Regions from separate parts of the Rhizobium sp. 05L429 genome, predicted to be linked through region 4. Evidence: predicted binding sites of a transcription regulator. Region 4 holds the regulator's gene; each other region holds the start of a gene.
What was found. Region 4 encodes PhoB, which activates phosphate uptake and scavenging genes when phosphate is short. Its sites were predicted from a motif close to TGTCATNNANCTGTCAT; they were not measured.

Region 1: AC1DNW_RS04955 (DUF47 domain-containing protein) is a predicted target of PhoB. The motif match lies at 1,896-1,912, and genes of this name have one in related genera.
Region 2: AC1DNW_RS11910 (NAD-glutamate dehydrogenase) is a predicted target of PhoB. The motif match lies at 1,791-1,807, and genes of this name have one in related genera.
Region 3: AC1DNW_RS08530 (DapH/DapD/GlmU-related protein) is a predicted target of PhoB. The motif match lies at 2,248-2,264, and genes of this name have one in related genera.

Annotation. Positions count from the first base shown of each region.
Region 1 is NZ_JBFTNV010000004.1:19,387-37,241, reverse strand. It holds gene AC1DNW_RS04970 (isocitrate lyase/PEP mutase family protein) at 1-628, shown strand, start outside; gene AC1DNW_RS04965 (hypothetical protein) at 647-1,120, opposite strand; gene AC1DNW_RS04960 (NUDIX hydrolase) at 1,270-1,842, opposite strand; gene AC1DNW_RS04955 (DUF47 domain-containing protein) at 1,956-2,600, shown strand; gene AC1DNW_RS04950 (inorganic phosphate transporter) at 2,600-3,604, shown strand; gene AC1DNW_RS04945 (NUDIX hydrolase) at 3,777-4,298, shown strand; gene AC1DNW_RS04940 (DUF1062 domain-containing protein) at 4,369-5,004, opposite strand; gene AC1DNW_RS04935 (aldo/keto reductase) at 5,497-6,480, opposite strand; gene AC1DNW_RS04930 ((R)-mandelonitrile lyase) at 6,480-6,887, opposite strand; gene AC1DNW_RS04925 (glutathione S-transferase family protein) at 7,146-7,829, opposite strand; gene AC1DNW_RS04920 (LysR family transcriptional regulator) at 8,021-8,968, shown strand; gene AC1DNW_RS04915 (DNA helicase) at 9,008-9,718, opposite strand; gene AC1DNW_RS04910 (NIPSNAP family protein) at 10,098-10,466, shown strand; gene AC1DNW_RS04905 (PepSY domain-containing protein) at 10,590-10,856, shown strand; gene AC1DNW_RS04900 (cytochrome b/b6 domain-containing protein) at 10,860-11,429, shown strand; gene AC1DNW_RS04895 (response regulator transcription factor) at 11,426-12,103, shown strand; gene AC1DNW_RS04890 (ATP-binding protein) at 12,100-13,419, shown strand; gene AC1DNW_RS04885 (AAA family ATPase) at 13,470-14,000, shown strand; gene AC1DNW_RS04880 (hypothetical protein) at 14,088-14,804, shown strand; gene AC1DNW_RS04875 (TetR/AcrR family transcriptional regulator) at 14,830-15,453, opposite strand; gene AC1DNW_RS04870 (SDR family oxidoreductase) at 15,637-16,374, shown strand; gene AC1DNW_RS04865 (phosphotransferase) at 16,390-17,109, opposite strand; gene AC1DNW_RS04860 (sulfurtransferase/chromate resistance protein) at 17,290-17,855, shown strand, end outside.
Region 2 is NZ_JBFTNV010000009.1:92,019-95,453, reverse strand. It holds gene AC1DNW_RS11925 (GGDEF domain-containing protein) at 1-69, opposite strand, end outside; gene AC1DNW_RS11920 (carbonic anhydrase) at 161-802, opposite strand; gene pdxY (pyridoxal kinase PdxY) at 863-1,738, opposite strand; gene AC1DNW_RS11910 (NAD-glutamate dehydrogenase) at 2,016-3,435, shown strand, end outside.
Region 3 is NZ_JBFTNV010000006.1:183,582-188,927, forward strand. It holds gene AC1DNW_RS08510 (YiaD family glycine zipper/OmpA-like lipoprotein) at 1-400, shown strand, start outside; partial or broken gene AC1DNW_RS08515 (Asd/ArgC dimerization domain-containing protein) at 557-759, shown strand; gene AC1DNW_RS08520 (DUF2000 family protein) at 813-1,220, opposite strand; gene AC1DNW_RS08525 (AraC family transcriptional regulator) at 1,270-2,196, shown strand; gene AC1DNW_RS08530 (DapH/DapD/GlmU-related protein) at 2,303-2,935, shown strand; gene AC1DNW_RS08535 (GFA family protein) at 2,994-3,419, shown strand; gene AC1DNW_RS08540 (AbrB family transcriptional regulator) at 3,462-4,556, opposite strand; gene AC1DNW_RS08545 (LysR family transcriptional regulator) at 4,708-5,346, opposite strand, start outside.
Region 4 is NZ_JBFTNV010000021.1:10,161-15,026, reverse strand. It holds gene AC1DNW_RS21230 (alpha/beta fold hydrolase) at 223-1,041, opposite strand; gene AC1DNW_RS21225 (LysR family transcriptional regulator) at 1,421-2,344, shown strand; gene phoB (phosphate regulon transcriptional regulator PhoB) at 2,623-3,306, opposite strand; gene phoU (phosphate signaling complex protein PhoU) at 3,438-4,151, opposite strand; gene pstB (phosphate ABC transporter ATP-binding protein PstB) at 4,196-4,866, opposite strand, start outside.

The DNA.
Region 1 (17,855 bases), on a different contig from region 4:
CGCCGAGATCGTCGGCGCAACCGATCTTCCCGTCTCGGCCGATCTCGAAGACGGGTTTGGTGCGGCGCCCGAAATCTGTGCCGAGACGATCCGGCTTGCATCCGAAGTCGGTCTTGTCGGCGGATCGATCGAAGATGCCACCGGCGATCCGGCAAGGCCAATCTATGATCTGTCGCAGGCCGCCGAACGGGTGCAGGCCGCTGCGGAAGCGTCGCGGACACTGCCTTTCCTGCTGACGGCGAGGGCAGAGAATTTTCTTTGGAACCGACCCGACCTCGATGACACGATCCGGCGGCTGCAGGCTTTCTCGGCAGCCGGCGCCGATGTGCTCTATGCGCCCGGGCTGCCTGATATCGAAGCGATCCGCACGGTGTGCGCCGCCGTCGACAAACCCGTCAACGTGGTGATGGGCCTGAAAGGGCCGCGCTACAGCGTTGCCGAACTTTCGGCTGCTGGCGTGCGCCGTGTGAGCGTGGGCGGCTCTTTTGCACGCGCGGCACTTGGTGCACTGCTGCGGGCGGCCGAGGAGGTGAAATCGTCGGGCACCTTCACCTACGCCGCCGATGCGATCCCGGCAGCCACGCTCAGCCAGCTCATGTCGCAGGAGAAGCAGGGCGACCGGCAGTAGGGCAGCATCGATGGCCTCTCATTGCGGATTGGTGATGAGGTCGGGAAATTTGTAGTATATGCAGTCGCTCATTACGAAGAGCGACATGCCGGTATCGCCGAGCTCGTAAGATGAGAGCTCCCACTCGAAGGTGTCGTGACCGTCATACCCGGCCACTAATGCCATCAGGCTCAACTCCCGGTACGGTCCTGGGGGAAACATTGCCCCATACATCGTCACCTCCTTTCCGGCGAATTCGCCTTTAATGACCCTCCTGATCTCCAGATCCGCCCGGATCATCCGGGTCGGGAATTCGTCCGTCACGACCAAACCGGATTCGCCGATGAAAAGCGATTTCACCCTGGCCTCGACCACCACCTTCGCCTTTGCCAGCAGCTCATTCTGCGGAGGACATCGCGGCATCCCGACTGCTGGCCGCAGGCAGAGGACCAACAGGATGAAAATCGCATGGAAGCCTGTTTGCATGCACGCGCTCGATGATGCTCCGGGCATCGGTGTTTCCCCATTCGGGCAGGCCAATTCCTGCCAGTTGCGCGAAGCTGGGCTCGAATTGCGGCTTATCCGCCGCTTTATGATGGCGGCCCGGCGTCAAACAGGTGATGGTTGTAAGTGCGAGATAACAGAACCCGGATGCCTGCCAATCAACCATTCTTCTTGCGCTGTTTCTGTTTGCCGTGCCGGGGGCGGAAATCGACGAGCAAGGATTTCAGTTCGAGTTCGCGCACGCGCCGTGCCGCTTCATCGGGGCTGACCCAGTCCAGCACGCGCTGGCCGACCTCCCTGAATTCGCTTTGTGCTGCCTCCACCTCGATCTGGAAGATATCGACGATGCAGGGAGCGACGTCACCGTCGTCCAGTTCCTTCAGATAGGTGTAGCGGCCAATGGGATGCTTGCTGACCGTTCCGCGCACGCCGGCTTCCTCCCACGCCTCGATGGCGGCCGCTTCGTGCGGCTTCTTCTTTTTCATCGGCCAGCCCTTGGGAATGATCCATCGGCCGCTGTCGCGCGTCGTGACGACGAGGATCTCGATCTCGGAACTCTTGCTTGCGGGGTTCTTGTTATCGTGGCCGGCATTCCCGCGACGGAAGCAGAGCGCGCCATATTGCTGGCGAAAGGCGCCGGAGAAGAGCTTCTCGGGCCTAGCTGCAAGTTGCTTCAGCAGTGGCTGGGATGTGCCGGCGCGGGGTTTTGCGCCTTTTTTATTGGATTTCATGACATCTAGCATTGTCAATTTTTACTTTTTCGATCAATTGCCTGCGACGCTTTATGACAGATTTATGACAGTCTCCTATGGACAGTCGTTCGCACAGGGAAGGATCGCCCGAGATGATGAGCGTGTTTCGCAAGATGATGCCGCGGGAGGACCGCTTCTTCGATATGTTCTCCAGGCATGCGAAAACCGTGGTGGCAGCAGCCGAGGCGATGGAGAAGCTCCTGAAAGGCGAGGCGGTTCAGGAGAATTGCGACCGCATCGTCGCGCTGGAGGACGAGGCCGACCAGATCACCCGCGAGGTGCTGCTGGCGATCCGCCGCAGCTTCATCACGCCTTTCGACCGCGGTGACATCAAGGACCTGATCCAGTCCATGGATGATGCGATCGACATGATGCACAAGACGGTGAAGATCATCCGGCTCTTCGAGCAGTCGAGCTTCGATCCGCTGATGCGGGAAATGGGCGGCGAGATCATCAAGGCGGCGATCCTGATGCAGCAGGCGATCGGGCTGCTCGACAAGATCGGCGCCAATGCCTCGCGGCTGTCGGCGATTGCCGAGGAGATCACCCGGGTCGAGGGACGCTCCGACGAGCTGCATGACGAAGGGCTGAAGGACCTCTATCGCCGGCATGGGCCCAGCGGCAATGCCATGGCCTACATGATCGGCAGCGAGATCTATTCCAACCTGGAAAAGATCGTCGACCGGTTCGAGGACGTGGCCAACGAAATCAGCGGCGTCGTTATCGAGAACGTCTGATGGAAGCCTCTCTCTCCCTTCCGCTGCTGGTCGGCCTGATCGGTGTGGCGCTGTTCTTCGATTTTCTGAACGGGCTGCATGATGCGGCAAACTCGATAGCGACGATCGTCTCCACCCGGGTGCTGAGGCCGCAATATGCCGTCGCATGGGCCGCCTTCTTCAATTTCATCGCCTTTCTGTTCTTCGGCCTGCATGTTGCCGAAACGCTCGGCACCGGCATCATCGACCCGGCCATCGTCTCGCCGCAGGTGATCTTTGCGGCGCTGATGGGGGCGATCGTCTGGAACATCGTCACCTGGCTGTTCGGCATACCCTCATCGTCGTCGCATGCGCTGGTCGGCGGGCTTGTCGGAGCGGGGCTCGCGAAGGTCGGCGTCAGCTCGATCGTCTGGAGCGGGTTGTTGAAGACGGTGGGCGCGATCTTCCTGTCGCCGGCGATCGGCTTTTTCCTGGCGCTGTTCTTCGTTCTCGTGGTCTCCTGGATGTTCGTGCGCCAGACGCCCTTTGCCGTCGACCGCACCTTCCGTTTCATGCAGTTCATCTCGGCCTCGCTCTATTCGCTCGGCCATGGCGGCAACGATGCGCAGAAGACCATGGGCATCATCGCCATTCTGCTGTTCAGCCAGGGGCATCTCGGCGGCAGTTTCCATGTGCCGCTCTGGGTGGTCATTTCCTGCCAGTCGGCGATGGCGCTCGGCACGCTGTTCGGCGGCTGGCGGATCGTTCATACGATGGGCTCGAAGATCACCCGGCTCAATCCGATGCAGGGTTTCTGCGCCGAAACCGGCGGGGCGCTGACGCTCTTTGCCGCGACCTGGCTCGGCATTCCCGTCTCCACGACACATACGATCACCGGTGCGATCGTCGGTGTCGGCGCGGCGCGGCGGTTGTCCGCCGTGCGCTGGGGCGTGGCAGGCAATATCGTCATCGCCTGGATCATTACCATGCCGGCAGCCGCAATCATCGCCGCCGCTTCCTACGGTATCGCGAGCCTGTTCGGCTGAGAGCAGGGGCATCGTCCCGATCCGCCGGGGTGCCTGCTTCACGCATTCGATACCTCAATTTCAGGGGCTGCTATTTTCGATCACCTGTTGCGCTCTATTTCCCAAGCAAGGAGAAGGCGATAGCGAGCGGATAATGGATCTGTCTGAGCATCCATCTGAATCGAGTGCGAAAATGCCCGCTAGAGCAGGCAGCCGCGGGATCAACCAGTGCGGCGCCATCTGCTGTCGGGTCGAGCGCGGCGGAAGGCTGAGCGTGCTGCTCATCACCAGCCGCGATACCGGAAGGTGGGTGATCCCGAAGGGCTATCTGGAGAGGAAGGAAAAGCCCTATCGTTGTGCTCAGCGCGAGGCGCTTGAAGAAGCTGGCATCGTAGGCAAGGTCAGGAAGAGGCCGCTTGGCTACTACACCTACCTGAAAGACAGTGAGACGCCGCTGACAGTCTCTATCCACCTGCTCAGGCTCAAAAACGAGGTCGATCAATTTCAGGAGCGCGCCCAGAGGCAGAAGATCTGGATTTCGCCGGCAGAGGCAGCCCTGCTTGTCGAGGAGCCTGAACTGCAGGCGCTTTTCCAGTCCATCGATGCGGACAATCCACTGACATCGCAGGACCGGCTGAAGCCGCACCGAATCGCCGGACGGCGGCCGGTGGCTGGCGCGGCGGTGTCGCTGGCCAGGTCGCCGCCATCGCACTGACAGCCGTCAGTTGCGGCGGAGGATACCAGGAGGTGACGAAGGCCCGGCATACGGGCCTTCGTCCTATAGGCTAGCGGGGACTGCCGGTCGCCAGAGGTCCCCAGGAAAGTTCGCGATCCGCGACGGCCGCGAGGTCGATCATCACTTCGATGCCGGTCCTGATACGCCGCCGCAGAACGTCGGCACGATCCGGATTCGTCCGGAGCAGACCTTTCCCGTGGAGCGTCTGGAGCCGCGTGCGCGAGACTTTCAGCTCGGTCGCCAGCAGGCGGTCGAGCCGCATACCCGATGGCAACGGCACCAACAATTCGATCTCCAGCCGCGTCCAATCGGCTGTTTCCCGCATGACCTCTCTGGCGATTTCGAATTCCGGGAATTCGTCGACGCGCTGCGACTTGCGCCTCAATGCATCGAGGTTGAAGCTCTCCATCCGGATCCATTTGATATCGTTGGACTGCAGCGCTTCGAGGGTCTCAGGATCGATGTCGCGGACGTTCTGGCGCTCGAGGAGCGGCCGGTTCCAGGTCTTGTCGCAGGCCAGGCATTTGTAGATGAGCCAGGCATCCAGCTTGCGGCCATTGGCATTGAGCCGGATCTTGCCGCTGGATTGAAAGGCTCTCAATCCGCCGCATCCGCCACATGCGATCCAGGGCTGGGGGGCAGTTTTCGGCGTAATGGTCCATCGGACCCTGAGTGAACAGCACATAAGTCTTGGTCTTCCATTCGGAAGTTCACCAAGATGGCGCGAGAGAAAACCTTGAAGGCGCGGAGTGGCGATGCTTTTGGGTGGCTGAAGAGCAGAGACAGCGGAGCTGCGCTGGCGATCGGAACAATGCCAAACCGGTCTCTTGCCACCACCCGATGAACGTATTCATACGCCGATAGCCCGCGGCTATCCGGCAGTACGGGTGAAACTGGATTGAGACCGGTTCTTACTTAGGCAAAATCTACCTCGATGCGCCCATGCTCTTCGAGCGAACGAATAGCAAATGATGTCAGCGAGGGGGAGATGTGAGCCGCGGCACAGCGGGAAAGCTGCGCTATTGCGGCATTTTTGCAACTTTCCGCTGACGTCAGGAAAGGATTAGAGCTCCTGCGCCCTCGGCCGGAACAGGATCTCATTGATATCGACACGCGTTATGACGACGGTGTTTCCTTGATATTGTCGGTCATGACAACTCCTTTCAGGGCCGGCAACTTACCGGCCGACGCGGGCCTGCAGGTGCGCCGGGTAGCGATCTCCCTGCACGGTGACATCGGCCAGCGCCGCCTCGATCTCCTGCAGATCCTGCGCCGTCAGCTCGATCGCCGCACCGCCGATATTCTCTTCCAGCCGGTGCAGCTTGGTGGTTCCGGGGATCGGCGCGATCCATGGCTTTTGTGCCAGCAGCCAGGCGAGCGCGATCTGGGCCGACGTCGCCTGCTTGGCGGCGGCGATGCCTGATAGCACTGATACGAGGCCCTGGTTTGCCTTGCGGTTTTCCTCCGAAAAGCGCGGCACGACATTGCGGAAATCCGTCTTGTCGAAACTGGTGGTCTCGGTGATCGCGCCGGTCAGGAAGCCCTTGCCGAGCGGGCTGAAGGGCACGAAGCCGATGCCGAGTTCCTCGAGCAGCGGCAGGATTTCCTTCTCGGGCTCGCGCCACCACAGCGAATATTCGCTCTGCAGGGCGGCGACCGGCTGGACCGCATGGGCGCGGCGGATCGAACCTGCGCCGGCCTCGGACATGCCGAAATGCTTGACCTTGCCGGCAGCGATCAGATCCTTAACGGCACCGGCGACATCTTCCATCGGCACTTCGGTATCGACGCGGTGCTGGTAGAAGATATCGATGCAGTCGGTGCGCAGCCGTTTCAGGGCAGCATCGGCCACTGCGCGGATGCGCTCCGGCCGGCTGTCCTGTCCCTTGCTGACATCGCCGTCGCGAAAGCCGAACTTGGTGGCGATTACCACCTCGTTGCGGAAGGGTTCCAGCGCTTCGCCGAGCAGGTCTTCATTGGCGCCCTGGGCATAGGCTTCGGCCGTATCGAAGAAAGTCACGCCGCGGCCGAAGGCGGTGCGGATGAGGGTGATGGCCGTCTGCCTGTCCGTTGCCGGGCCGTAACCGTAGCTGAGGCCCATGCAGCCGAGGCCGAGGGCCGATACTTCAGGGCCGTCTGTTCCGAGTTTGCGCTTCTGCATTATCGTATCTCCGTCAGGTGATATTGTTCGTCGCTGACCTTTTCCATCCAGTCGGCGGCGCTGCGGTCGAGCTTTTCGGCGATGGCGATATGGCTCATGGCCGTGGTTGGCGTGGCGCCGTGCCAGTGCTTTTCGCCGGGCGCGAACCAGACGATATCGCCCGGCCGGATCTCTTCCACCGGGCCGCCCTCGCGTTGCGCCCAGCCGAGGCCGGAAATGACGATCAGCGTCTGGCCGAGCGGGTGAGTGTGCCATGCGGTGCGCGCGCCGGGCTCGAAAGTCACCGTGGCGCCGCCGACGCGATCCGGGTCTTCGCTGTCGAAACGGGAGTCGAGACGCACGGTTCCGGTGAAATAGGCCTCCGGTCCCCTAACGGAAGGGGCAAAGCCGCTTCGCTTGATCTGCATGTCGGAGCTCCTTGTCTGCTACCATAATTGCTGTCGACCTTTTAGCGGCTACGCAGTTCTGCGATTAGACGCTAAGTTGCGCATGAACCTATTAGGGGAGCTTATGAATGGGCCGGGCCGGTCTTGACGACATCGCCACTTTCCTGACCATCGCGCGCGGGGGAGGTTTTACGCGGGGTCCAGCCGGCGCCAACGGACGCCGGCCTTCGCTGTCGTGGTGGATGCGCTAAGCTATCGCGGCTGTGTCCGCACCAGCGCTCAGAAACCCAGGCGCTTCAGGTCTTCAGGCAGGAAGTTCTGTCCGCTGCGGTTCTTGACGGCGGGCAGATCGGCCATGCGTGCCTGCCACTGCGTCATCGCGTCGAGGCCAGACGGAACGATACCGGCGACTTCGGCAAAGGCGAGGCCGGCGAGCAGGGTAATGTCGGCCATCGAATAGATCTCGCCTGTCAGGAAGGGTTGCCTAGTGAGGATCTCGTTGAAATAGCGCAGCCCTTCCTTCGCCTTCTCGCCCTCGCGCTCGCCCATTTCCGTGCGGCCCGGCCATTGCGGGCTCTTAAAGGCCTGAAGTGCTGGTCCAAGACCAGGTGTGGCGTGATGGAAGAAGATGCCGACAGGATCGAGGACAAAGGCTTCGGCGCGGCGCTGCATCATATGGATCAGCGCCTTTTCCCGTGGGGTGCGGCCGGTGAGTTCCGGCTTGCCATCGAGATTGTCGAGATATTCGGTAATCGCCGTGCTTTCGGAAATCAGCGTGCCATCATCCAGTTCCAGGACCGGCAGCACGCCGGACGGGTTCTTCGCCAGGAAGGCCGGCTGCTTGTGTTCGGCGGCGATCAGGTCGACAGGGACAAATTCGATTTCGGAATCCAGGCCCTTTTGCGCCAGCACGATGCGGATGCGCATGGGGTTGGGGAAGCCCGGTCTGTCATAGATTTTCATGGAATTCTCTCTCTTTTGGGCAGGCGTGAAGGCGCGCCTCTTCGATCGAGAGGACGCCGGGCCCGAGGGATTGCTCATCAAGGTTGGAAGGGCGGAAAGCTGTTGGCCGCGCTTCTTGCCAAGATATGGCATGCGACCTATTGTTTGATAATAATCCCTTATCTGATCATGCTGTAAAGTGGAGCTGCACAATGGACCGAGCCGAACTGGATGGCCTTGCGATATTTCTGGCGGTGGCCGAGCAGAACGGATTTCGCGCAGCGGCACGCCAGCTGGGCCTGACCCCGTCGGCAATCAGCCAGGGTATCCAGACGCTCGAGAGGCGGGTAGGGGCTGCGCTGTTTGCGAGGACGACCCGCAGCGTTCGGCTGACGGAAGCGGGCCAGAAGCTGCTTGCCCATGCCAAGCCGGCAGCAGCGATGTTTCAGGCGGGCGTGAATGCCGCCCGCGATCTCGGCGAACAGCCTGGTGGTAACCTGCGCATCAATGCGCCGCGCCCGGCGGTTTCGCTGCTGATCAACAGCCTGCTGCCGGATTTCCACGACGCCTATCCCGGCATCAGTCTGGAACTGGTCGGCGACGACGAGTTCACCAATATCGTCGAACAAGGGTTCGATGCCGGTATCCGGCTCGGGCATACGATCGAACTCGACATGGTTTCAACCTGGCTGACGCCGCCCGACAAGTTCGTTGTCGTCGGCGCGCCGAGCCTGCTTCGCAAATATCCACGGCCCGGCCATCCGCGAGAGCTGCAGGGGCTGCCCGCTCTCTTGACCCGGCGAGGCGGGCAGGCGTCGCGGACCTGGGAATTCGTCGAAGGCGGCGAGAGCCTGAAGGTTGCCGTCGATGGCCCGCTGATCCTCAATGATTACGAGGCCTCGATCCGGGCTGCGCTTCGCGGCGTCGGCTTCCTCTACACGGTCGGCTCAGTCATCAGGCACTATATCGAGCAGGGAAGCCTCATTCCGGTGCTTGAAGATCATGCCCGCGATGTGCCGGGGCTCTGCCTCTATTATCCAAGCCGCAGCCAGTCGCTGCCCAAGCTCAGGGCCTTCGTGGACTTCGCGACGAAGCGCATGCGGCAGGGAATGGCCTCAGATGCATTCTCGATGCAGCCGCAGCTGATATCGCAAGGCTGAGGGCCGGCACCTAGCGGACACCGGCCCTCGCTTTACGATTTAAGCCACATGCTGAAGCTGGACTTCGCGATTGTGGAGAAAGCAGGCTTTGTCGAACAGCGTAAGGTCAAGCCGGTTGGGCAGACGGACATCAGCCAGATCCGGCAAGCCCTTGCCATCAGCCTCGAAGGATCGGTCGATCTGCGAGATGAAGGCCAGCACGATACCGGTTTGGCGAGCGAAGGTCTGGAGTGCAGACACCTGTTCCGAAAGGCCCGGCTTGCTGCGTTGCTGATCAAGGATCTGCAGATAGTCGATGACCCCAACCGTTCCCCGCGGAGCGCCCGCGAGATGCCGCATGACATAATCGGCGCTGATCTCGTCCGAGGTGACGATCTCGATCTTCTCGCCCAACGCTTCGCCTTCCGGCAGGGCATGAATACGCTTCATGGTCTGCTGTTCGGTATATTCGAGCGTGAAGAAGGTGGCCTTGCGGCTTTCCCTGACAGCATCGAGCAGAAGCTGCAGGCCGAGCAGGGTTTTGCCGTGACCCGGACGGGCGGCGATCAAAAGCAGATCGCCTTCCGCAAGCTGCGACAGAATCGGGCCGGTCAGTAACTGCGTCTCATGCTGGGATGCAAGCAGGCTCCAGGCGGTAAAACCTTCTTCCTGCGCGATACGGTCCAGCGCCTGATGGAGCGGAATCGTATCGGTGCGCGACAACATTTTCGCACGGCGCTTCAGCTGATAGATGGGTGCAGACAGTTTCATTCAAACCTCCATTGCGAGCCGGAAACGCAACCCCTCCTTATGCGGTGCTCGAACAGATGGTTCGATGGTGGATGAACCCCGCATGGACGATGCTTCCCGGCTGGAGGGAGGAGGCTTGGGTCGAGCCTTGTCCAAGAGGTAGCGGGCGTTGCGATTCGCGACAAGCGGGAAATGATGGGATCTTCCGGATCACATCTGATCGCCTGAGAAATGCGGGAGAGGCGGCAGAGCCGTTCGTCGCTCTGCCGGAACGGCGAAGCGGGAAGGTATTTTGCCTCCATGCGCAGCCGCGTTTCCTGCAATTTCCTCAGATCTGGCTGACGATGCATGGCCGGCATCCCCAGATGAGCTATATGCTGACATTGGAGGACTTTCCTTGATGTCGACAATGCCCGTCACCTGCGAGGTGCGCTACCGCCTCGATCCGAAGAAACGCAGGGAATTCGAAGCCTATGCCGGGGTTTGGGTCCAGTTGATCGAGCGCTATGGCGGAACGCATCATGGATATTTCATGCCGCGCGAAAAGCCTGATGGCGCGGGATTGAGTTTTCCCGGTGCCGGGGCAGACGGGGCAGGCAATATTGCAATCGCTCTCTTCACTTTCCCGGATGAGCAGACCTATCTCGGCTACCGCGCCAGCGTTGCCGCCGACCCGGACAGTATCGCGGCCAATGCACGCTTCGGGGCCGATCCGCCGTTCAAAAGTTACGAGCGCCTGTTTCTGCGACCACTGCCGCGCAGCGAATAGGGCGTGGAGGGTTCCTGTCGGCGGGGAAGAGATCGTCTGCACTCTCCGACAGCAAACAGACAGCTTCGGCGCGCTACCCGTTTGCCCGTCGCCCGCAAGGGGCAGCAGCAAAAGGGTAAAATCATGAAGCTGAAACTGATCGCCGCTCTCGCAATCCTGTCATTCACGCCGGCCTTGGCGCTTGCAAGTCCAAGCTGCACCAGCGAGCCGAAATCCAAATGGATGCCCGAGGCGGCCATGAAGGCGAAGATCGAGGCCATGGGCTACAAGGTCAGGACCTTCGAGATCACCGGCAATTGCTACGAAATCTACGGCAAGGACAAGAACGGCGAACGCGCCGAAGTCTATTTCAATCCGGTCTCCGGTGAGATCGTCCAGAAGGGCGATTGAGCGATGACGGCCATCTCGTCGAAGAAGGAGGAGGGCCAAGAGCCCTCCGATACCAACGAGCAGACGGTCAGGGTGTGGGATCCCGTCATCAGGCTGTTTCACTGGACCATCGTGGGGGCCTGCATGCTCAACCTCTTCATTCTCGAAGAGGGCAAATACTGGCACCGCATCACGGGTTATGTCGTCGCTGCGGCAATCGTCATTCGTATTCTCTGGGGTTTCGTCGGTACAAAACACGCTCGCTTTTCCGATTTCCTGCCGACGCCGCGCAGGGTGATGGAGCAGATACTCGATATGATCGATGGCAGTGAGAGACGTTACCTTGGTCATAATCCGCTGGCATCGGTCATGATGCTGATCCTGATGGCATTGCTGGCGGCAACTGCGCTGACCGGCTGGATGACGACGCTCGATGCCTTCTGGGGCGAGAAGTGGCTGGAGAAACTGCATGGCACCATCGCAAACGGCATCATGGTGCTTGCCTTCGTTCATGCGGGTGCGGCCATCGTCGAAAGCTGGAGGCACAGGGAAAATCTCGTCTGGTCGATGGTCACGGGTCGAAAGAAGGCATGAGGATACTGCTGGTCGAGGATAGTTCCCGGCTTCGCGAGCTGCTTTGCGAGGCTATCCGCGATGCCGGCTGGAAGATCGATGCCTTTGCGCTCGCGCAGGAAGGGCGGCTTGCATTGCAGGAAGCGGACTATGACCTGCTGCTTCTCGATCTCGGCCTGCCGGATGAAGACGGCATCGCGTTCCTGCGGTCGCTGCGGGCCGCAAGGGTTCAGATGCCGGTTCTGGTGCTGACCGCGCGGGGCGCGATCGACGAACGCATCGCCGGGCTCGACGCCGGCGCCGACGACTATCTTGTAAAGCCATTTCACAATGGCGAACTGATCGCCCGCATCCGCGCGCTGACGCGGCGCGCGCCGGCAACCATCATGCCGGTCCTGGAATTTGCCGCACTTCAATATGATGTCGCCTCGCGGCGGGTGATCTGTGCCGGCGCCGAGATCGCGCTCGCGCCCTCCGAAAAGGGCCTGCTGGAACTTCTGATGCGCAATGGCGGCCGGGTCGTGCCCAAGCCGAAGATCGAGCACGCCTTCTCGGAATTCGGCGACGAGCGCAGCAGCAATGCCGTCGAGCTTGCCGTTTCGAGGCTGCGCAGGAAACTCGAGAGGCATCCGACCGGGGCGCTGATCGAGACCGTCAGGGGTGTCGGCTACATGATGCGGGAGGCGCGCGCATGAGACTGAAATCGCCGACACTGGGCGCGATCCTGGCGCGGCGCATCGCCTTCTTTGCGGTGCTGGCCATGGTGGTGCAGCTCGCCGTGATCTTTTCCGACTATTACTGGAATGTCGGGGAGCTTTCGCGCCTCTTCGTGGAGCAGGAGACCGAGCGGCTCGCCTCCGGTATCGAGGTGGAAGACGGCACAATCCGCTACCGGCTTCCCGACAGCGTCGAAGGGCGCTACCGGCAGGCGCAGACCGGCTATGTGGCCCGCATCCGCGAGGCCGGTGGCGGGTTTGTTTTCCAGTCCTGCGATGCCGCCTGCGAAAGCCGCTTTCTGCCGCCTGATGTGAACCCGCCGGATTTCTGGCTGCGGTCACTCGAGCCCGGCAAGCCGCTGACATTGGTGGGCGGGCGGGCCTTCACAGTCGGCGAGCGGCGCTTCGTTGTCGATGTCGCGACGATGGGCGATCCGCAGGACGTGCTGTCGGATGTCTTCTGGAATGAGGTGATCGAACACATGATCGTGCCGATGAGCATTCTGCTGGTCCTCGTGCTCGGCGCCACCCTGCTTTCCGTGCGCCAGGCGCTGAAGCCGGTACGGATTGCGGCCGAGGCGGCGGAGCGGATCGATCCGATGGATTCCCGCTCACACCTGCAATTCCAGGAGATGCCACGGGAAATCGCCCATCTTGCCGAGGCTGTCAACCGGGCCTTCGCGCGTGTCGGCGAGCTGATGAAATCCCAGAAGATCCTGACATCGGGCATCGCCCACGAGGTCCGCACGCCGCTTGCCGCAATCAAGCTGGAGCTCGGTCATATCGACCATCCGCGCGCACGGAAGGCGGAAGCGGATCTCGACGACCTCGTCCGCTTCGTCAGCCAGATCACCACGCTCGCCAGGCTCGATACGTTCGATCACGGCATGTTCGAGGAGGTCGACCTCGTCGCGCTTTCATCCAGCGTGGTGGAACAGCTGGCGCCCTGGGTCTATGAAAACGGTCACTCGCTGGAATTCTCCGCGCAGGTGGATGCCGCCTTCGTGCAGGGTGTGCCGGCGCTGCTGAAGGATGCCCTCCGCAACCTGATCGACAATGCCGTTCGCCACACGCCCGCGCGTACCAATATCGTCGTGCGGGTCAGCAGCAACCTGATCCGCGTCGAGGACCGGCACCCGGTCGGCATCCGGCAAGGGTGCGACGTCACAGCCCGTACGGACGGGCTCGGGATCGGCCTTGATATCATAGAGCGCATTGCCGCGATCCACCGCGGTTCGCTTCGCCGCTCTGCCGGCAGGCAGGGGCATGTCTTCGATCTGGAAGTCGGCACATAGCCCGAGTCTGCGCCACGCTTCTTTTACATCATCTGTCATCGGAGGGTTCCGTGATCAAATCCGTCGTTATTTCCGGCTGTTCGGGTGGCGGGAAATCAACATTGCTCGAAGAGCTTTCCCGGCGCGGTTACGCCACCGTCGAAGAACCTGGACGCCGGATCGTGAAAGAGGAGCTGGCCGGGCAGGGCGCAGCTTTGCCCTGGGTCGATCCAGTGGCTTTTGCCCGGCGGGCGATCGCGATGGCGCTCGAAGATCAGAAGCTGGCAGAGACGCAGGCGGGATGGACGTTCTTCGACCGCGGCCTGATCGATGCCGTCGCCGCGCTGCAGGCCGCTACCGGAGAAGCGGTGCTGGAGACACTGCGTGACCGGCATCGCTATCACCAGACAGTGTTTCTGACGCCACCGTGGCCGGAGATCTACGTCAACGATCCCGAACGGCGGCATGGTTTTGAAGAGGCGGTTGCCGAATATGATCGACTGACCGCGGCCTATCCTGAAATCGGTTATGAGGTCGTCATGCTGCCGAAGTCCGATGTGGCCGCGCGTGCCGATTTTCTGCTGAGCCGCCTGCCGGGGTAATGCAGGCAGGCCTTATGTCATATGCACCTTGAATATCGGAAGTAACACTGCGCGCGAAGTTTGTTTGCGACATTGAAAGCAGGTTCGATGACGGATAGCAGAGCGATTTCGGCCGCCGGAAACAATGCAGATATCTATGAATGCGTGTTTCAGGCACACGATCTGAGATACAGGCGCGAAGCTTACGCGTTTATCAGTATCGACCCGCCGCCGCCCTATTACTCAAGCCTGACGACATTGTCGGCCACGCGGATAGACGAACAGCGGGCTGCCATCGATCAGCTTCGCCGCAGCAGGAGCTGGAAATTCGATTTCAAGGACAGTTTCTGCAGTTTCGATATGACCGCGCTCGGAATGGAAATTCTGTTTGAGGCGCGTTGGCTGTGGGCTCCGCCTCGCATGTTTGGCGGCACGGACCCCAACTGGCAGCAGGTCAAGACCGATGACGATCTGGCTCAATGGGAACAGGGCTGGAAACGAAACGGCTCTTCGACCGAGCGTAAGATGTTTCCATCCTCCATGCTTTCCCGGCCGGATATAGTCTTCTTTGGTCGCCGTAACGGTGCCGGCTTCCAGGCTGGATGCATCGGAAATATCTCCGGCGACTGCGTCGGCCTGTCGAACGTCTTTTCGGAGAGCGACGGCGAAGACGAGCTTCGAGCCGCCATCGAGTGTGTCGCAGCGCTCGCACCTGACAAGCCTGTGGTTGGGTATGATCGGGGAGCGATGCTCAGTCGCATGAAGTCTTTCGGCTTTGAGGATGTTGGACCGCTTCGGATCTGGCGGGGGAAGCAGCCGCTCTGAGCCGGGCCGATGATGTCTTTTGGGATCACCCGCCGTCCGATGCGGTCTTGAGATAGCCGATGACGGCGCGCTTGACGCGCAGCGCCAGCCCGGTCCTGTCCTCCTCTCCATGCTCGCCGGCGGCATCGATCATACCCTTGATGATCGCCACCACGTCGCGCGCCGCGGCATCGATATCGGGCTGCGGCGGCATGTCCGGCCGCAGGAGGGTATCGCGGGTGAGCTCGAAGAAGCGCGTCTTGACCCGTTCAGTCTCCGCATCGAGCGGCAGGCGGGCCTCTTCGTAATCGAGCAGGCGGGCAAGGGCAGGGCGTTCGAGCTGCTGGTGGACGCAAGGGCTGATCAGCGTCGAAAGCGCCTCTTCGCCGGTCGGCTCTCCGGCCGCACGTTCCGCATCTTCGACCAGTGACATCGTTTGCCGCAGGATCAGCGCGCCGATCAGCGCGTCCTTGCGCGGGAAATACTGGTAGAGCGAGCCGACGCTGACGCCGGCCTTTTCCGCCACCGCATTGGTGGAGAAACCCTCATGGCCGCGCTCCTCCAGAATGCGAGCCGCAGCCTCGATAATCGCCGAGACGGTTGCGAGTGAGCGGGCCTGTCTTGGTGCTTTTCTGGGCGCGGAGCGGCTCTTGTAGGGGCTGTCGGTCATGATCTGAAATGCGAGTGGCGGGAACGCGAGTTATCGCTCACATTAACGGCGTCAGATCAAGCGCACAAGCGATCGGGCAACATAGCAGGATTTGAAGTCTTCAAGCGCGTTGCCGGGACCGGTGACGCGCATACACCTTGCTGTGCCTGCGATCGCCTGAGCCGGAACAGAACGGAGAATGACATGACCCATGACATCAGGACCGCCATCGTCACAGGCGCATCCAAGGGCATAGGCGCGGCCATTGCCAGACAGCTCGCAGCCGATGGCTTCCAGACCGTCGTCAATTATGCCGAAAGTGTTGCGCAGGCGGAGGACGTGGTCGCTTCTGTCGAGGCCGCCGGTGGCCAGGCGCTTGCCATCCGCGCCGACGTCTCCGACCCGCGAGCGGTCGCTGATCTCTTCGAGCGTACCGAAGCGCAATTCGGAACCGTCGACGTGCTCGTCAACAATGCCGGCGTCACCACCTTCGGCCCGCTCTCCGAAGTCAGCGATGAAGACTATCAGCGCCTGATCGCCGTGAACCTCACCGGCACCTTCAACGGCATGCGCGAGGGTGCAAGGCGCGTGCGTGACGGCGGCCGCATCATCAACCTTTCCACCAGCATCATCGGCCATTATTCGCCGGGCAATGCCGTCTACACGGCGACGAAGGCGGCGGTCGAAGCGATGACGCATATCCTCGCAAAGGAGCTCGGGCCCCGCCGCATCACCGTCAACGCCGTGGCGCCCGGGCCGGTCGCAACCGAACTGCTGCTCGCCGGCCGCTCCCCGGAGCTGATCCAGCGCCTGACCAACGAGATCCCGCTCGGCCGGCTCGGGCAGCCGGAGGATATTGCGCGCGTCGTGTCGTTTCTGGCGAGCGCAGAGAGCGGTTGGGTCAATGGGCAAGTGATCCGGGCGAATGGCGGGCGGAACTGATGGGAGGGAAGCGCTTCATCCCGTGGGCAGGGCATAGCCAGTCGGGCTCAGCTGCTCGAGCACGTTGAGAACCGTCCAGCAGGCAGCCGCCGCCGCCCATTCCGCCATGTCCGCCTTGCCCTGCACACGCCCCACGGCCGCAAGCGCCGTCTGTCGCGCGAGTGCATGAATGGCGATCTGAGTGGAGGTACAGCCCGCCATTCCATAGGCTTGCGCCACCACCTCCAGCCGACGGATCTGCTCGTCGCCCATATAGTCGTCGTCTCCGAGGTCGAGCCAGGCAAAGGCGAAGTAACCAAGATCCCAAAGGCGCAGGCCCGGAGCGATCGTGTCGAAATCGATCATGCCGCACGGCTGGCGATCACGGAACACCGCGTTCGGCGGACCCCAGTCGTTGTGGCACATGACCTCCGCGCCCGCGTCCAGGACGAGCGGAAAATTCGACGTCGCGTCGTGGAAGCGTCTGAGGAGACGAGCAGCGGCGGTGAGCTGGGCATCGTCGAAATGGCCGAGATCGTCAGGAACATGGCCGGGAATGAAGCTCAGCACTTCCCGCTGCTGATCGTCCACGCCTAAAAAGCGAGGCGCGGCATCAAAGCCACGCTCTTCGAGGTGAAGGAGAAGACCATGCACATGCGTCCGGTCCCTTGTGACTGGGCGCCTGACAGTATCCCCGACCCGGACAACGCCGGCAGTAATGCGACCGCCGGTCAACGGCGTTTCTTCCGCGCTCATTCGAGAAGACTAGCCGCAATCCAGCAGGGGAGGAATGGCCCGTTTGCAGAAGACATGAACCTTCCGCAGCTTGACATGAAAAACGACGGCGCGCATAAAAATCATATGGGGTTGCGATCACCCCACGAGGCGACATGCCGAAGAATCGCGTCCATGAAACCGAACACCGGAGGACGCGTCATGCCATCATTTCTCGAAATATCTTCAGACAAATTGAACCGTATCGTCGGCACACCCAATGCGCCTGTCATCGTCGATGTGCGCGTCGACGATGATTTCGCCCGCGATCCGCGACTCGTGCCGGGCTCGATCCGTAAATCCCACACCAATATCGACGAATGGGCAGCCGGTTTCGCCGGGCCGGTGGTCGTCGTCTGCCAGGCGGGCGGCAAGCTCAGCCATGGGGTCGCCGCCCATATCCGGCATGCCGGGGGAGCGGCGGAGGTGCTGGAAGGCGGCTTCGAAGCCTGGACAGGCTCGGGCGGGACGGCTGTGCCCGTCGACAGGCTGCCGCCGCGCGACCGGCAGGGACGGACCGTGTGGGTCACGCGTGCGCGTCCGAAGATCGACCGCATCGCCTGTCCGTGGCTCATCCGGCGCTTCGTCGATCCCTCCGCGGTTTTTCTCTTCGTGCCGACGTCCGACGTCTTGCTGGTTGGCGATCGCTTCAGCGCCATGCCCTTCGATATCGAGGAGGTCTTCTGGAGTCACCGCGGCGAGCTCTGCACCTTCGATGTGATGATCGA
Region 2 (3,435 bases), on a different contig from region 4:
GGCAATCATGAAGACAAACGGCAGCAGGATAGCGACCAGCACTGCCCTACTCGTATTTTTGAATTTCACCACTTCGAAATTCATGACCAATCCGCGCGCGTATACACCCCGCCAGCGAGCTTATTGGAATATCTTAAAAAACTGATAAAGCGGTCTATCCCTAGATTTCGGGAYGGACAAAATCGAGTGTCTCAGAATCCATCACCCAGAGCTCACCTGTCGAGATATCGAACCAGGCACCGTGAAGCGCCAGTTTGCCCTCTTCCTCGAGAACCTTGATTTCGGGGAAACTCCTGAGATTGTTGATCGAGTTACGGATCGAAACCCGCTCCAGCGCAGTCTGCCGTTCGCCCTGCGTCATCACGTCATTGCTGCCGATCTGTTCGGCGGCGGGACGAACGAGCKACATCCAACGGCCGATGAAATCGCCCTGCGACAAAGGCTCGGCGTCCGGATCGAGTGCGGCGCGGATGCCGCCACAGCGGCCGTGGCCCATGACGACGATATTCTGGACCTTCAGAGCCTGAACCGCAAATTCGAGCGCCGCCGACGTCGAATGGAAGTGACCATCCGGCTCATAGGGTGGCACCAAGTTGGCGACATTGCGGATCACGAAGAGTTCACCTGGTCCAGCATCAAAGATCAGTTCGGGAGCCGCGCGAGAGTCCGAACAGGCAATCATGAGCGTTGTCGGGTTCTGCCCATTTTCCGCAAGCTGCCGATACCGATMGCGGGCATCGGCATAGCGCCCGTTCATGAAGTTGCGATAACCGTCCAGAAGGGAGTTGGGAAAGCTCATCATACCCTTGGATTACAGCGCGGCGAACCCAAGATCAACTGCTGCACTGCAAAAGCGTGAAGCCTATTTCTTCCGTCGCTGGGCCGGGTGGACAAGGTGACGCATCTGCACCATCGCCATAGGTGTCGAAAGGCTGGAGGCATCGCTTGCCAGCATCAATTCGTTGCTACCGCGCTTGACGGCGCGTGCCAGCACTTCGAACACACTTGCCGTCGCAAGCTGCAGCGCCTTTTCATCCTCCATGCCCGATAGCAGGCGGGACAGGAAAAGGGCAGCGAGCAGGTCGCCGAGCCCGTTCGGCGGGTTCTCGACGACACGATGTTCGGCAAGCAAGGCATGCTTTCCGGAGAGATAGAGATTGCCGGTACCGCCCGCCATCATCGGCACCGCGGATGTAACCAGCATGCGTGAGGGACCGAGCGCAAGTGCGGCTTCCATGACCGCGCTGTTGTCATCGAGCGCGGCGCCCGAAAGCCAGGCAAGTTCGTAGCGGTTCGGCGTTGCGAGCGAGGCGATCGGTATCAGGTGGTCACGGATCGCCTCGGCTGTCGCTTCCGGCACGTAGAGGCCGCCGAGATCACCCATGACTGGATCGCAGACATAGAGCAGTTCCGGGTTATTTTCGCGCAGGGATGCAACGAGTTTCGCGACGGAGCGGGCCTGGGCAGCGTTGCCAAAATAACCCGACAAGACAGCCTTGACCTCGCCGATCCACGGCGCACGGATGAGATCGTCGATCGCCGCATCGAAATCGGCCTCTGCGAAGGTGAGGCGTGTCGAACGGCCGTGACCGGGATGCCAAGGCAACACGATCGTCGGCAGCGCCCAGACCTGGTGGCCGAGCGTTTCCAGCGCGAAGACCGCGGCGCGGTTTCCAACCGACCCCCGCACGACATGGCTGGAGATGACGATGACTGCGCCTGATGCGTTTTCCGACATGGCATCCGATTCCGAATTTCGACCGCCGTTGATGATCTTTTTGACGAGGCGCTGTCAACCATTCTTCATGCGAGCGTGGAAATGTGCAGCGGGTCGGAAAAGCCAGATAAGGACGCTTTGCAGTCCATCGGCACAAAACGACCCGAAAACTTTCGAAATCTCTCATCAGCACCGTCAAAAAAGAACGAAAACTACTTTTCGAAGCCCTCTTTTAAGGATTCTTTCGAAGAGCCTTCTGCTAACTTGCCCACATCAAAACAAATCGGGGGGATGATCCATGGCCGCCAGAAACAATCCGAAACGGGAAAAGCAGATCGAGAGCGCGCGCAAGATCGCCGCCGCGACCGGCGAGCCCCATCTCGATCCCGAATTCCTCTTTGGCCGCGCAAGCGGCGACGACCTCGACCTCTACACACCGGAAATGCTTGCCCTTTCCGCCGTGCACTCGGCAGCCGAGCTCACCGCCTGGAACGGCAAAACGCCGCGTGTCAGTATCGACACGGTCGCCGACGTCACCCCCGATGGCGTCGCAATCTCCATCCTTTCGGTGACCGATCACAACAAGCCCTTCCTCTACGAATCCGTCATGGGCGAGGTGACCAGCACCTACCGCGACATCTACATGGCAGTTCATCCGATCCTGATCCTGGAAGAAGACAAGGCCCCGGAACTCTATTCCGCCGATGTGCCGAGCGATCCGGCAAAGCGGGTGAGCCATATCCAGCTTCACATTTCGCCGCTCAGCCCCTCCCAGGCCGGCGACCTGATCAAGCGGATCAAGGCAGTGCTCGAGCAGGTAGAGCTTGCCGTTTCCGACTGGAAGCCGATGCTTGCCCGCGTCGATGAGGTGATTTCAGAGCTTTCGAATTACAGTGCCAGCCGCAAGAAAGCCGACCGCGACGAGGCGATCGCCTTCCTGACCTGGCTGCACGACGAGAACTTCACCTTCCTGGGCATGCGCGACTACGTCTATTCCGGCAAGGGTCCCGATTCCAAGGTCGAACGCGACAAGGGAACAGGCCTCGGCATACTCTCCAACCCCGAGGTTCTTGTTCTGCGCACCGGCAAGGACGCCGTGACGACGACACCCGAAATTCTCGCCTTCCTCGATGGTCCCGATTTCCTGATCGTCACCAAAGCCAACGTGAAATCCACGGTCCATCGCCGCGCCTACATGGATTATGTCGGCGTCAAACGCTTCGACGCACAGGGCAACGTAACGGGGGAACTCCGCATCGTCGGCCTGTTCACCTCGACTGCTTACACTTCCTCTGCCAGCGAAATTCCGTTGCTGCGGTCCAAGATCGAAAAGGTGAAGGAGCATTTCGGCTTCGACCCGATGAGCCACTCGGGCCGCATGCTCGACAACACCCTGGAATCCTATCCGCGTGACGATCTCTTTCAGATCGATACGCCGCTGCTCGCGACCTTTGCAGAGCAGATCAATGACCTCGCCGATCGCCCGCGCGTGCGGGTGCTGCCGCGCATCGACCATTTCGACCGTTTCGTCTCGGTCATCATCTTCGTACCGCGCGAGGAATATGACTCGATCGTGCGTGAACGCATCGGTGCCTATCTGAAAACCGTCTATGATGGCCGTGTTTCCGCCTATTATCCGGCCTTCCCGGAAGGCGGTGTGGCGCGCGTGCATTTCATCATCGGCCGCTCGGGCGGTAAGACGCCGCGCATCCATCAGG
Region 3 (5,346 bases), on a different contig from region 4:
CCAGCTCGAAGGCACCGGCATTTCAGTCACCCGTCAGGGCGACAACATCATCCTCAACATGCCGTCGAACATCACCTTCGACATCGACCAGGATGCGGTGAAGCCGGGCTTCTACCAGACGCTGAATTCTGTCGCGATCGTGCTGCGCAAGTTCAACCGCACGCTGATCGACATCAACGGTCATACGGACTCCACCGGCAGCCTGCAGCATAACCAGGACCTGTCGCAGCGCCGCGCACTGTCCGTTGCCGATTATCTCGGCGGCCAGGGCATCGACCAGCGCCGCGTTTCGGCCGTCGGCTACGGTCCTTCGCAGCCGGTTGCTTCCAACGCAACCGAAGCCGGCCGCGCCCAGAACCGCCGCGTCGAAATCCAGATCGCGCCGATCACCCAGAGCTGATCGGGCGGCGCCTGACGGCTGCCCTGTCCTTGGTCGATTTTAACCGTCCTCCGCAGCGATGCGGGGGACGTTTGCGTTTCAGGCGTCGAATCGAAGAGAGGGCAGGTGTATCCTTGGCGCGGATGAGCTTGCGATCGGCATCACCTGTATCCGGGCGCCGATGCTCCGGGCCTGCGGCTGGTGGGCGACCGCGCGGACAATCATTTCCTGATGCCGTCGGAAGCATCAGGCCAGGACGATGTGCTGGTCGGCCGCGTCAGGAAAGATCTCGGCGATCCCTCCGGGCGCAGCATTGCGCTCTTCGTCGTCGGCGACCAGTTGCTGAAGGGGCGGCGCTGAACGCCGTGCAGATTGCCGACAGCTGCTGCCAGGCTGAAACGAGAACGGCCGGGGGTTACCCGGCCGTCTTGCCTCAATGCTGCATCGTCGCGCCCTTGGTGATCTTGTCGACGATCTTCTTATCGGCGCGGAGCGCAATGCCGACGACCTTGGCGTCGTCCGGGGCGTATTCGGCAAAGACGGCCCGGTTAGCGGCGTCGTGGCCGGTTGAAAACATTTCTTCGATGAAGACCGAGGAGGTCACCTCGCGTTCCAGCGCGCGGCGGTGGATCGTCGATATCGTCGCTTCGTCGGCCGACAGGACGATGATCGGCTGGATGGATAGCGGGTTGTAGAGATTGCCGGCGCGGTCCTTGTAGGGTTCGCCGATAATGTCAGGATATTGCCCGGCGATGCCTGTCGAAAGGAAGGCTGTGACATTCAGCTTCTGCCAGCCGGCAAGATTGTTTCGCAGGACGATCGCAATTTTGGTATCAAACATTCCAGTCTCTTTCATCAGGGTATCGACTTCATAAGGGTAGTTACGGGCATTGAGCCAGGATCTAACGCCGCAGGTCTTCGAAGGTCTTGAACGTTTGTGCGAGCCGCAGGCCGGCAGCGGCATACTGGCCGCGCCCGCCGGCAGCGGCATCCTGACTGCGCCGGCTTTTCCCGGCATCGAGCGCATCGAGGCGCAGTTCTCGGGCAACATGTTCGAGCCGCACCGGCATGATACCTATGCGCTCGGCGTCACCCTGCACGGCGTGCAGACCTTCACCTATCGCGGCGAGCGGCGCTTCAGCATGCCGGGGCAGGTCATCGTGCTGCATCCCGACGAGGAGCACGATGGAGGAGCTGCGACCGAAGCCGGGCTGCATTACCGCATGCTCTATATGGAGCCGGCGCTGCTGATGGAATGCCTTGAGGCGGAAAAGATAGGTCTTCCCTTCGTCGACCAGCCCGTGATCGCCGACGGAMCGCTGGCCCAGGTACTGCTCGCCGCACTCGGCGAACTGGACCGGGAGCTGGACGAACTCTTCGTCGATGATTTCGTCAGCCGCGTGGCAGGTGGCCTGTCGCGGCATTCGCAGGTGCGCCGACGGGTTCTGGGCACTGTCGCCTGGAAACAGGTGCGGGCGGCGCGGGATTATCTGGAGGCGCATGCTCTGCGGCCGGTGCGCTCGGGCGAGCTGGAGAGCATTACCGGGCTCGACCGTTTCACCCTGTCACGGCATTTCCGCACAGCCTTTGCCACCAGCCCGCACCGTTACATGGTGATGCGGCGGCTGCAGCAGGCAAAGGCCCTGATGGGCGAGGGCGAAGGTTTTGCCGACGTGGCCGCCGCGACCGGCTTTGCCGACCAGGCGCATTTCATCCGGCATTTCAAGAAGGCCTATGGCATGACGCCGGGGCGTTGGGCAGGGCTTCAGCGTTTTTATGCGGCGAAGGCCAGCGATGGCAGCCTGCCGCGCTCCTGATCTGATGGCCTTCTATAACTGATTTCGCTGCCCGGTTCTTTGGCAGTCTAGCGTCACATATCCTTCATTGTCCCCGGGTAGGCAGGCCAACACCTGGAGACTGTCAATGCACTCGACCACACAACCAAATCGCCCCAAAATCGCCGAGACCGTTATCCACTCGACGGCGAGTATCAGAGATTCCGATATAGGCAGATGCTGCGAGATCTTGGCGGACACATCTCTGCACACGGTCGAACTCGGGGATTATTCCTATCTGGGGCCTCGCTGTATCGTCGGTGACGCGACGATTGGAAAATTCTGCGCTATTGCAGCAGAGGTCAGGATCGGCGCGCCCAATCATCCGATGGACCGCCCGTCCATGCATCGTTTCAGCTATTGCCCTGAATATTACTCAGCTGATGCCGTGCGCGATCAGTCCTTCTTCGATGAGCGCAAGGGAGATCGCGCCGTCATCGGTCATGACGTCTGGATTGGCCATGGGGTCATCGTGTTGCCGGGTGTAAAGGTCGGAGACGGTGCCGTGCTTGCTGCAGGAGCGGTCGTCACCAAAGACGTCCAGCCATATACGATCGTCGGCGGCGTTCCGGCCAAATTCATTCGCGAGCGGTTCACGCGGGATATCGCAGAGAAGCTTGCTTCCATCGCTTGGTGGGATTGGCCATTCGAGACCATCATGGAGCGGCTCGCGGACTTCCAGTCCAACGACATCGAGGCCTTCTGCGAGCGCTGGTCGTAGAACAATCTCAGCAAAAAATGTGTAGCGCTTCTACTGAGAACAACGAGGGTGGCTGGCAATGAGCGACGAGAGACAACAACATGATGCAGCGTGCCACTGCGGTTCCGTCAGGTTCCGCGTCCGGCTCGCCGACGCATTCAACACGATTCGCCGCTGTTCATGCTCCTACTGCCGGATGCGGGGCGCAATTGTCGTCTCGGCACAGCTTTCGGATATCGAATTTGTCCAGGGCGAAGACAATCTGACGCTTTATCAATTCAATACCGGCATCGCCAGGCACTATTTCTGCAAGACCTGCGGCATCTATACCCATCATCAGCGCCGCTCGAATCCAAACCAGTTCGGCATCAACGTCGCATGCATTGCGGGCGTCAGCCCCTTTGATTTCCCGGAGGTTCAGGTCATGGATGGTGTCTCCCATCCTGCGGATTCCGGGTCCGGGCCGCAGGTGGCCGGGATACTCCGGTTCGAGCCGACGACCTGAGATCATGCCCGCTAAGGGCAAAATTCGGTTTTCGCCGCGAACTTAGACGGACTGCTCCGCAAGCCCCGACCGGCGGGCGATGAAGCGGGCGAGCGCCGGGCCGATCAACAGGATCATCATGAAGCGGCCGGTCTGCATGGCCATGACGAAGGGCACGTCGACATCGCTTGAGGCGGCGATGATGGCGACGGAATCGGCGCCGCCGGGGCTGGTCGCCAGATAGGCGGTCAGCGGGTCGATGCCGGCGAATTTGTGGAGCGCCACCGCCATGCAGCCGCAGAGCGTCATCAGTATGAGGATGGAAGCGGAGACGCGCGGCAAGGCGCGGGCGGCATGCTTGATGATCGAGCGGGTAAAGCGCAGGCCGATGCTCCAGCCGATCAGTGCGTAGCTCAGCGCCAGGATCCACATCGGCAGCTCGATCTTCAACAGTCCGAAGCCCTGCAGAACGGCGCCGCCAATCAGCGGGATGACGATATTGCCGCCCTGGATGCGGAGGCGGAAGACGCCGTAGCAGCAGATAGCAGCGAAGACCATGGTCATGGCGAAGGCCGGCCAGTCGACGGGTGGGAAGAAGATCACCGGCGGCGGCTCCTCGCCATCTGCGGCAATCCAGAGACGGGAGATGACGGAGGCGCCGACGGCGACGAAGACGACGCGCAGGTATTGCATGAAGGCGACGAGGCGAGCATCGGCGCCATAGGCCTCCGACATGATGACCATGGCCGAGGCACCGCCGGGTGAAGAGCCCCAGACGGCGGTCGTGCCGGGCAGCACCTGCCAGCGCGTGAGCAGCCAGCCGAGGCCGGCGGCAATGGCGATGACCGAGACGATGAAGAGAAAGAAGAGCGGCGCATCCTTGGCCATGGTGCCGAGGATGTCGGGTGTAATGTTGCGCGCCATCAAGAGGCCGACCAGCACCTGGCCGAACTGCAGTGGCCAGTAGGGCACGCGCAGCTGACCCCTGCCGACGGTCAGGGCCAGTACGATGGCGGCAACCATCGGGCCGATCAGCAGCGAGGCGGGCAGCGCGAAGAGTTCGAGGAAAAGGACTGATATGGCCGACAAGGCGAGCAGCAATGCCCATTTGGGCAGGCTCGCTTTCTGAAGGAAGCTGCTTGCGTCCAAAACTATAATCCCGAACTTTTCGACCGGAGCGAGCCCGAAGGCGTAGGTGGGAGGAGGCCCCGGCATTATGAAGAGGCCGGCTGCGAGGGCCGGCAGGCGCAGACCCGGTATAGGCGCGGGGCGGCCAGAGGGTCAATTGCGGAATCTGGCCTTTCTCTCCCTAAAGCCTGACGTGTTTGGCAAGGAAATCAAGCAGGGCGCGCACGCGCGCCGGCAGTGGTCCGCCCTGGCCGATATAGACGGCATAGAACTCCTCGACATCACCGGGGCTGAGCTCTTCCAGAACGGTAACGAGCCGGCCTGCGGCGATATCGGCGCGGACGGTGAATTCGGTCATGCGGGCAAGGCCGGCGCCAGAGAGCGCCAGGTAACGCATGGCCTCACCATCGCCGACCTGCAGGCCCGGTGTCAGGGGAATGGTGATCGTCCCGCCATTGTCTATGAGCGGCCAGCCTTCCAGCGCCCGGGCATAGGAAAAGCCGATGCGGCGATGATTGTACAGTTCGGCGGCTGAGCGCGGTTCACCGTGTCGCTGCAGATAATCGGGCGAGGCAACGATGATCTTTCCGGCGGCCCCGAGCTTGCGGGCGATCAGGCTCGATGTCTTCAGCGGGCCGGCGCGGATTGCGACATCGGCGCGCTCTTCCAGCAGGTCGACGATCTTGTCGGTGTGGGTGATATCGAGTGTGACGTCCGGATGCTCGGCCATGAAGTCCGGTATCAGCGGCGCCAGCACATGATTGCCGAAGGAGCCGCTGGTGTTGACACTGATGCGGCCCGCCGCCTGCTCCCCGGCAGA
Region 4 (4,866 bases):
TCTTATTTCCAGATGTCGAAGCCGAGATGCCGAGCCATTTCGGCCGGTGGAGTAACCGGCCACCGCAACGAAAGATTTAAGCGCGACAAGTCGCATCTTTCGCTTCTCACCAAGCAAAGCAAATTGCCACTGTCGGAAGCACCCTCCGGGAACGCTCCCCGTACCAGGCACCAACAGGTGTCACCCGGCACTGCCGGGTGACAGAACGTCCCGTCGATGTCGTCAAGACCTGATGAACGAGAGCAGGTCGGGGTTGAGGACATCCGCATGCGTGGTCAGCATGCCATGGGGGTAGCCCGGATAGGTCTTCAGCGATCCGTTCTTAAGCAAGTTGACCGCACGCGGCACGGAACTTGCGAAGGGGACGACTTGATCGGCCTCGCCATGCATTACCAGCACCGGCACGGTGATCTTCTTGAGGTCTTCGGTATAATCTTCCAGCCAAGAGTCGACAGTCGCGTAGTGAGCCAGGGCACCACCGGCCATGCCCTGGCGCCACCAGTTCGCAATGATTGCCTCCGAAGGCTTGGCCCCATCGAGGTTGTAGCCGTAGAACGGATTCTCAGGGACGAAACGGTAGAACTCCGCCCGGTTGCCCAGCATGCCTGCCCGGATCGCTTCGAACCACTCCGGCGGTTGACCGGACGGATTTTCCGCGCTCCGGTACATGTTCGGTGTCAGCGAAGCGACCAGCACCGCCTTCGCGACGCGCTCCTGATGGCGAGCCACATAGCGAGCCACCTCACCGCCACCTGTCGAGTGCCCGATATGGATCGCGTCGCGCAGGTTGAGGTGCTCGGTCAGGGCCGCGAGGTCGGCAACCCAGTGGTCCATATCGTTGCCGGTGCCGGGCTGGTCGGACCGGCCGTGGCCGCGCCGGTCGTGGGCGATCACCCGATACCCCTGATGAAGGAAGTATGTCATCTGGGCGTCCCAGTCGTCCGCTGTCAGCGGCCAGCCGTGGCTGAAAACGATCGGTTGGCCCGAGCCCCAGTCCTTGTAGAAGATGTTTACGCCGTCCGTGGTCGTGATTGTAGGCATCGCGTCGCTCCATCTGCGCTGTTAAACATTCATTGGAAGATAATAAATCACTAAATAAAGCCATCCATCCACGCGCTATTGCAATAGCCGACGCAAGATTGCCACGCATGCCTCATCTTTCGAGGCCCAGGCACATGATCCGACACAAGAATTGGTCAGTCTCACATAATGTAGGTCAGCGCCGATAATTGCGGGTCACGACAGGTAGGCTTTTAGACATTTAGCTTTCCTTCTCTGACTGGACACAGTTGACTGCGAAATACTTCCGATGAAGCATTCGACTATGTCCCTAGATTGCGGCGTTAATTAAATCCCCCTTTTATCAAGGACAAATACCTTGTACGTTCGAGCTATGCCTTAAAGGCATAGCGGGGACGCGATGGAACTCAGGCATTTGCGCTATTTTATTGCTGTTGCGGAAGAGGGAAGCTTACTGACCGCAGCCGAGCGGCGGCTACACACTTCCCAGCCCTCACTCAGCAGGCAAATTCGCGATCTGGAAACCGAAGTCRGTGTAAAACTGCTGGAACGGCAGCCGCGCGGCGTGACGCTCACCGCCGCCGGTAAAGTGTTTCTTGATCACGCGCGGCTGGCGTTGTTGCAAGTCGAGGCGGCTGCGGAAGGGGCCCGGCGGGCAGAGCAGCCGCAAAAGCAGTCGTTCACTATCGGTTTTCTCGCAGGGCAAGAGGTCGTGTGGCTACCCCATGCACTGCGCATTATTCGTGAGGAAGCGCCGGAGGTTGAAATCATATTGTCCAGTCAGTCTTCCCCGGACCTTGCTCTGGCACTGATGCGAGGCAAGCTGGACGTCGCTTTCCTTCGCCCCGAGACGCAGAGTGTTGGTGTGTCGTTCAAGTTTTTAGCCAAGGAGCCACTGATCGCCGTGCTGCCGGCTGACCATCGCTTGACGTCGCAGAAAAAGATCCGGCCACAGGATCTTGCCCGCGAAACTTACGTCAGTTCGGCTAGAATTTCTCCGGTCTTGCAATCCGTGATCCAGGAGTACGCGTCGAACGTTGGGATCACACTCAAGGCAGAGTACGAAGGTGAAGGCCTACCATCAGCAATGTCGCTCGTCGTGTCTACAGGTGGAATAACGCTTATTCCGCTTTATGCGCAAAATATGCTGACGCCAAATGTCGTTGCCAGAGCACTTGAGGGTGTGCCTCCGACAATTGATCTCACCTTAGGATACAACGATTCAAATTCCTCACCTTTGCTCCGCCGATTTTTGTCTCGTTCTGATGAACTAGTCGCCAACGTACAAAATCAGAGCATCATCCGCTATGCTGAAGTTCCATAGCAGAGCTCACGCTCATCTTGGTGACGGCTTCGATTGGCTAGCGCCAGCAAGCCGACAGTCCCCTTCCGGCCCCAAATCAGTCGATGCTCAAGGCTCAGAGAATGTTCGCAATCGGCGCATAGCAGATGTCCCCGTCATCGCTTGAGCCCTCGCGATGCAAGGGGCATGTCGGTCAAGGCGTCAGCAAGCCAACGTCTACTCTTAAAAAGCCCACCCGAACAAACAAACGGGCCGCCCGGTTACCCAGACGACCCGTTCGTGACCTCCGATCACTCGGATCAGGCTTCCATGGAATATCCCGCGCCGCGGACGGTGCGGATGACATCCTGCATGTTGGAGAAATTCAGCGCCTTGCGCAGGCGGCCGACATGGACGTCGACGGTGCGTTCATCCACGTAGATATCGTGACCCCAGACGCCATCGAGAAGCTGCGAGCGGGAGAAGACCCTGCCCGGCGACGACATCAGGAATTCCAAGAGGCGGAATTCGGTCGGGCCGAGGCGGACTTCGCGGCTCTTGCGATGGACGCGATGGGTTTCGCGATCGAGCTCGATATCACCACACTTCAAAACGGTGGAGAGAACCTCCGGACGGGCGCGTCGCAGCATCGCCTTGACGCGGGCAACGAGTTCCGGCGTGGAGAAGGGCTTGACGACATAGTCATCCGCGCCGGTCGAGAGACCGCGAACGCGCTCGCTCTCTTCGCCGCGTGCCGTCAGCATGATGATCGGCAGACGCTCGGTTTCCGGCCGCATGCGCAGCCGGCGGCAGAGCTCGATGCCGGAAACGCCCGGCAGCATCCAGTCAAGGATGAGCAGGTCCGGGGTGCGCTCCTGAAGCCGGATTTCGGCCTCGTCGCCACGGAGGATCGTATCCACCTCGAAACCTTCAGCCTCGAGATTGTAGCGGAGAAGCACGCTGAGTGCCTCTTCATCTTCAACAACTGCAACTCTTGGGATCATGCGTGTCAGTCTCCTAATGCATGATCCTTAAACCGGGGGTGATTTAAGCAAGGGACCATGCAGGAACTCGGAATTGGCTGCGACCCTTGCGCGCCCCAGCGCGGGGCGCGCACGCAATCGGCAGGTCCAGATTACTCCGTCACCGCACCAACGGTATTGGAGCTGTCGTCCTTCGGACGCTCGCCCTCCGGCTGGGCGCCGGTTGCCATGTAGTAGATCGTCTCGGCGATGTTGGTTGCATGGTCGCCGATGCGCTCGATGTTCTTGGCGCAGAAGAGAAGATGCGTGCAGCTCGTGATGTTGCGCGGATCTTCCATCATGTAGGTCAGGAGTTCGCGGAACAGCGAAGTGTACATCGCGTCGATCTCGTCGTCGCGTTCGCGGATCGCATTCGCCTTGTCAGCTGAACGATTGGTGTAGACGTCGAGCACTTCCTTGAGCTGGACGAGCGCCAGTTCGGAGAGATGCTCGAGGCCGCGGGCGAGCTTGCGCGGAACGCCGGTGCTCTGCACCGCGATGACGCGCTTTGCCGTGTTCTTGCCGAGATCGCCGACGCGCTCGAGGTCGGCGGCGATGCGGATCGAACCCATGATCTCGCGAAGGTCGGAGGCCATCGGCTGGCGACGGGCGATCGTGACGATCGCCTTGTCGTTGATCTCGCGCTCGGCGTGATCGAGGATCACATCGTCGGAAATGACCTTCTGAGCAAGCGCGGTATCGCCGTTGACGAGCGCGCGGACAGCGTCGCCGCCCATCTGTTCGGCAAGACCACCCATCTCGGAAATGCGCCGGGACAGGAATTTCAGATCGTCATCGTAAGCAGAGAAAATATGTGTTGATGCCATGGGGCTTTGTCCTCGAAAATCGGGAAGGCTTCACATCGCCAAAATCAGCCGAAGCGACCCATGATGTAGTCCTGGGTACGCGGATCGTCCGGGTTGGTGAACATCTTGTCGGTATCGTTCTCCTCGACCAGGTTGCCGAGGTGGAACATAGCCGTGCGCTGCGATACGCGAGCGGCCTGCTGCATGGAATGCGTCACGATGACGATCGTGTAGTTTTCACGCAGCTCGTGGATCAGCTCTTCGACCTTGGCAGTTGCGATCGGGTCGAGCGCCGAGCAGGGCTCGTCCATCAGGATGACTTCCGGGCTGACGGCAACGGCGCGTGCGATGCACAGACGCTGCTGCTGACCGCCGGAAAGGCCGGTGCCGGATTCATGCACGCGATCCTTGACCTCATTCCAGAGGCCGGCGCGCTGCAGGCTCGTCTCGACAATCTGGTCGAGGTCGGCCTTGGACTTGGCAAGGCCATGGATGCGCGGACCGTAAGAAACGTTTTCATAGATCGTCTTCGGGAACGGGTTCGGCTTCTGGAAGACCATGCCGACGCGGGCGCGAAGTTCGACGACGTCGATGTCGGGATCGTAGATGTCGTCGCTATCGAGCGTGATCTTGCCGGTGACGCGGCAGCCGTCGATCGTGTCGTTCATGCGGTTCAGCGACCGCAGGAAGGTGGACTTGCCGCAGCCCGAGGGGCCGATCAGGGCGGTCACGGTGT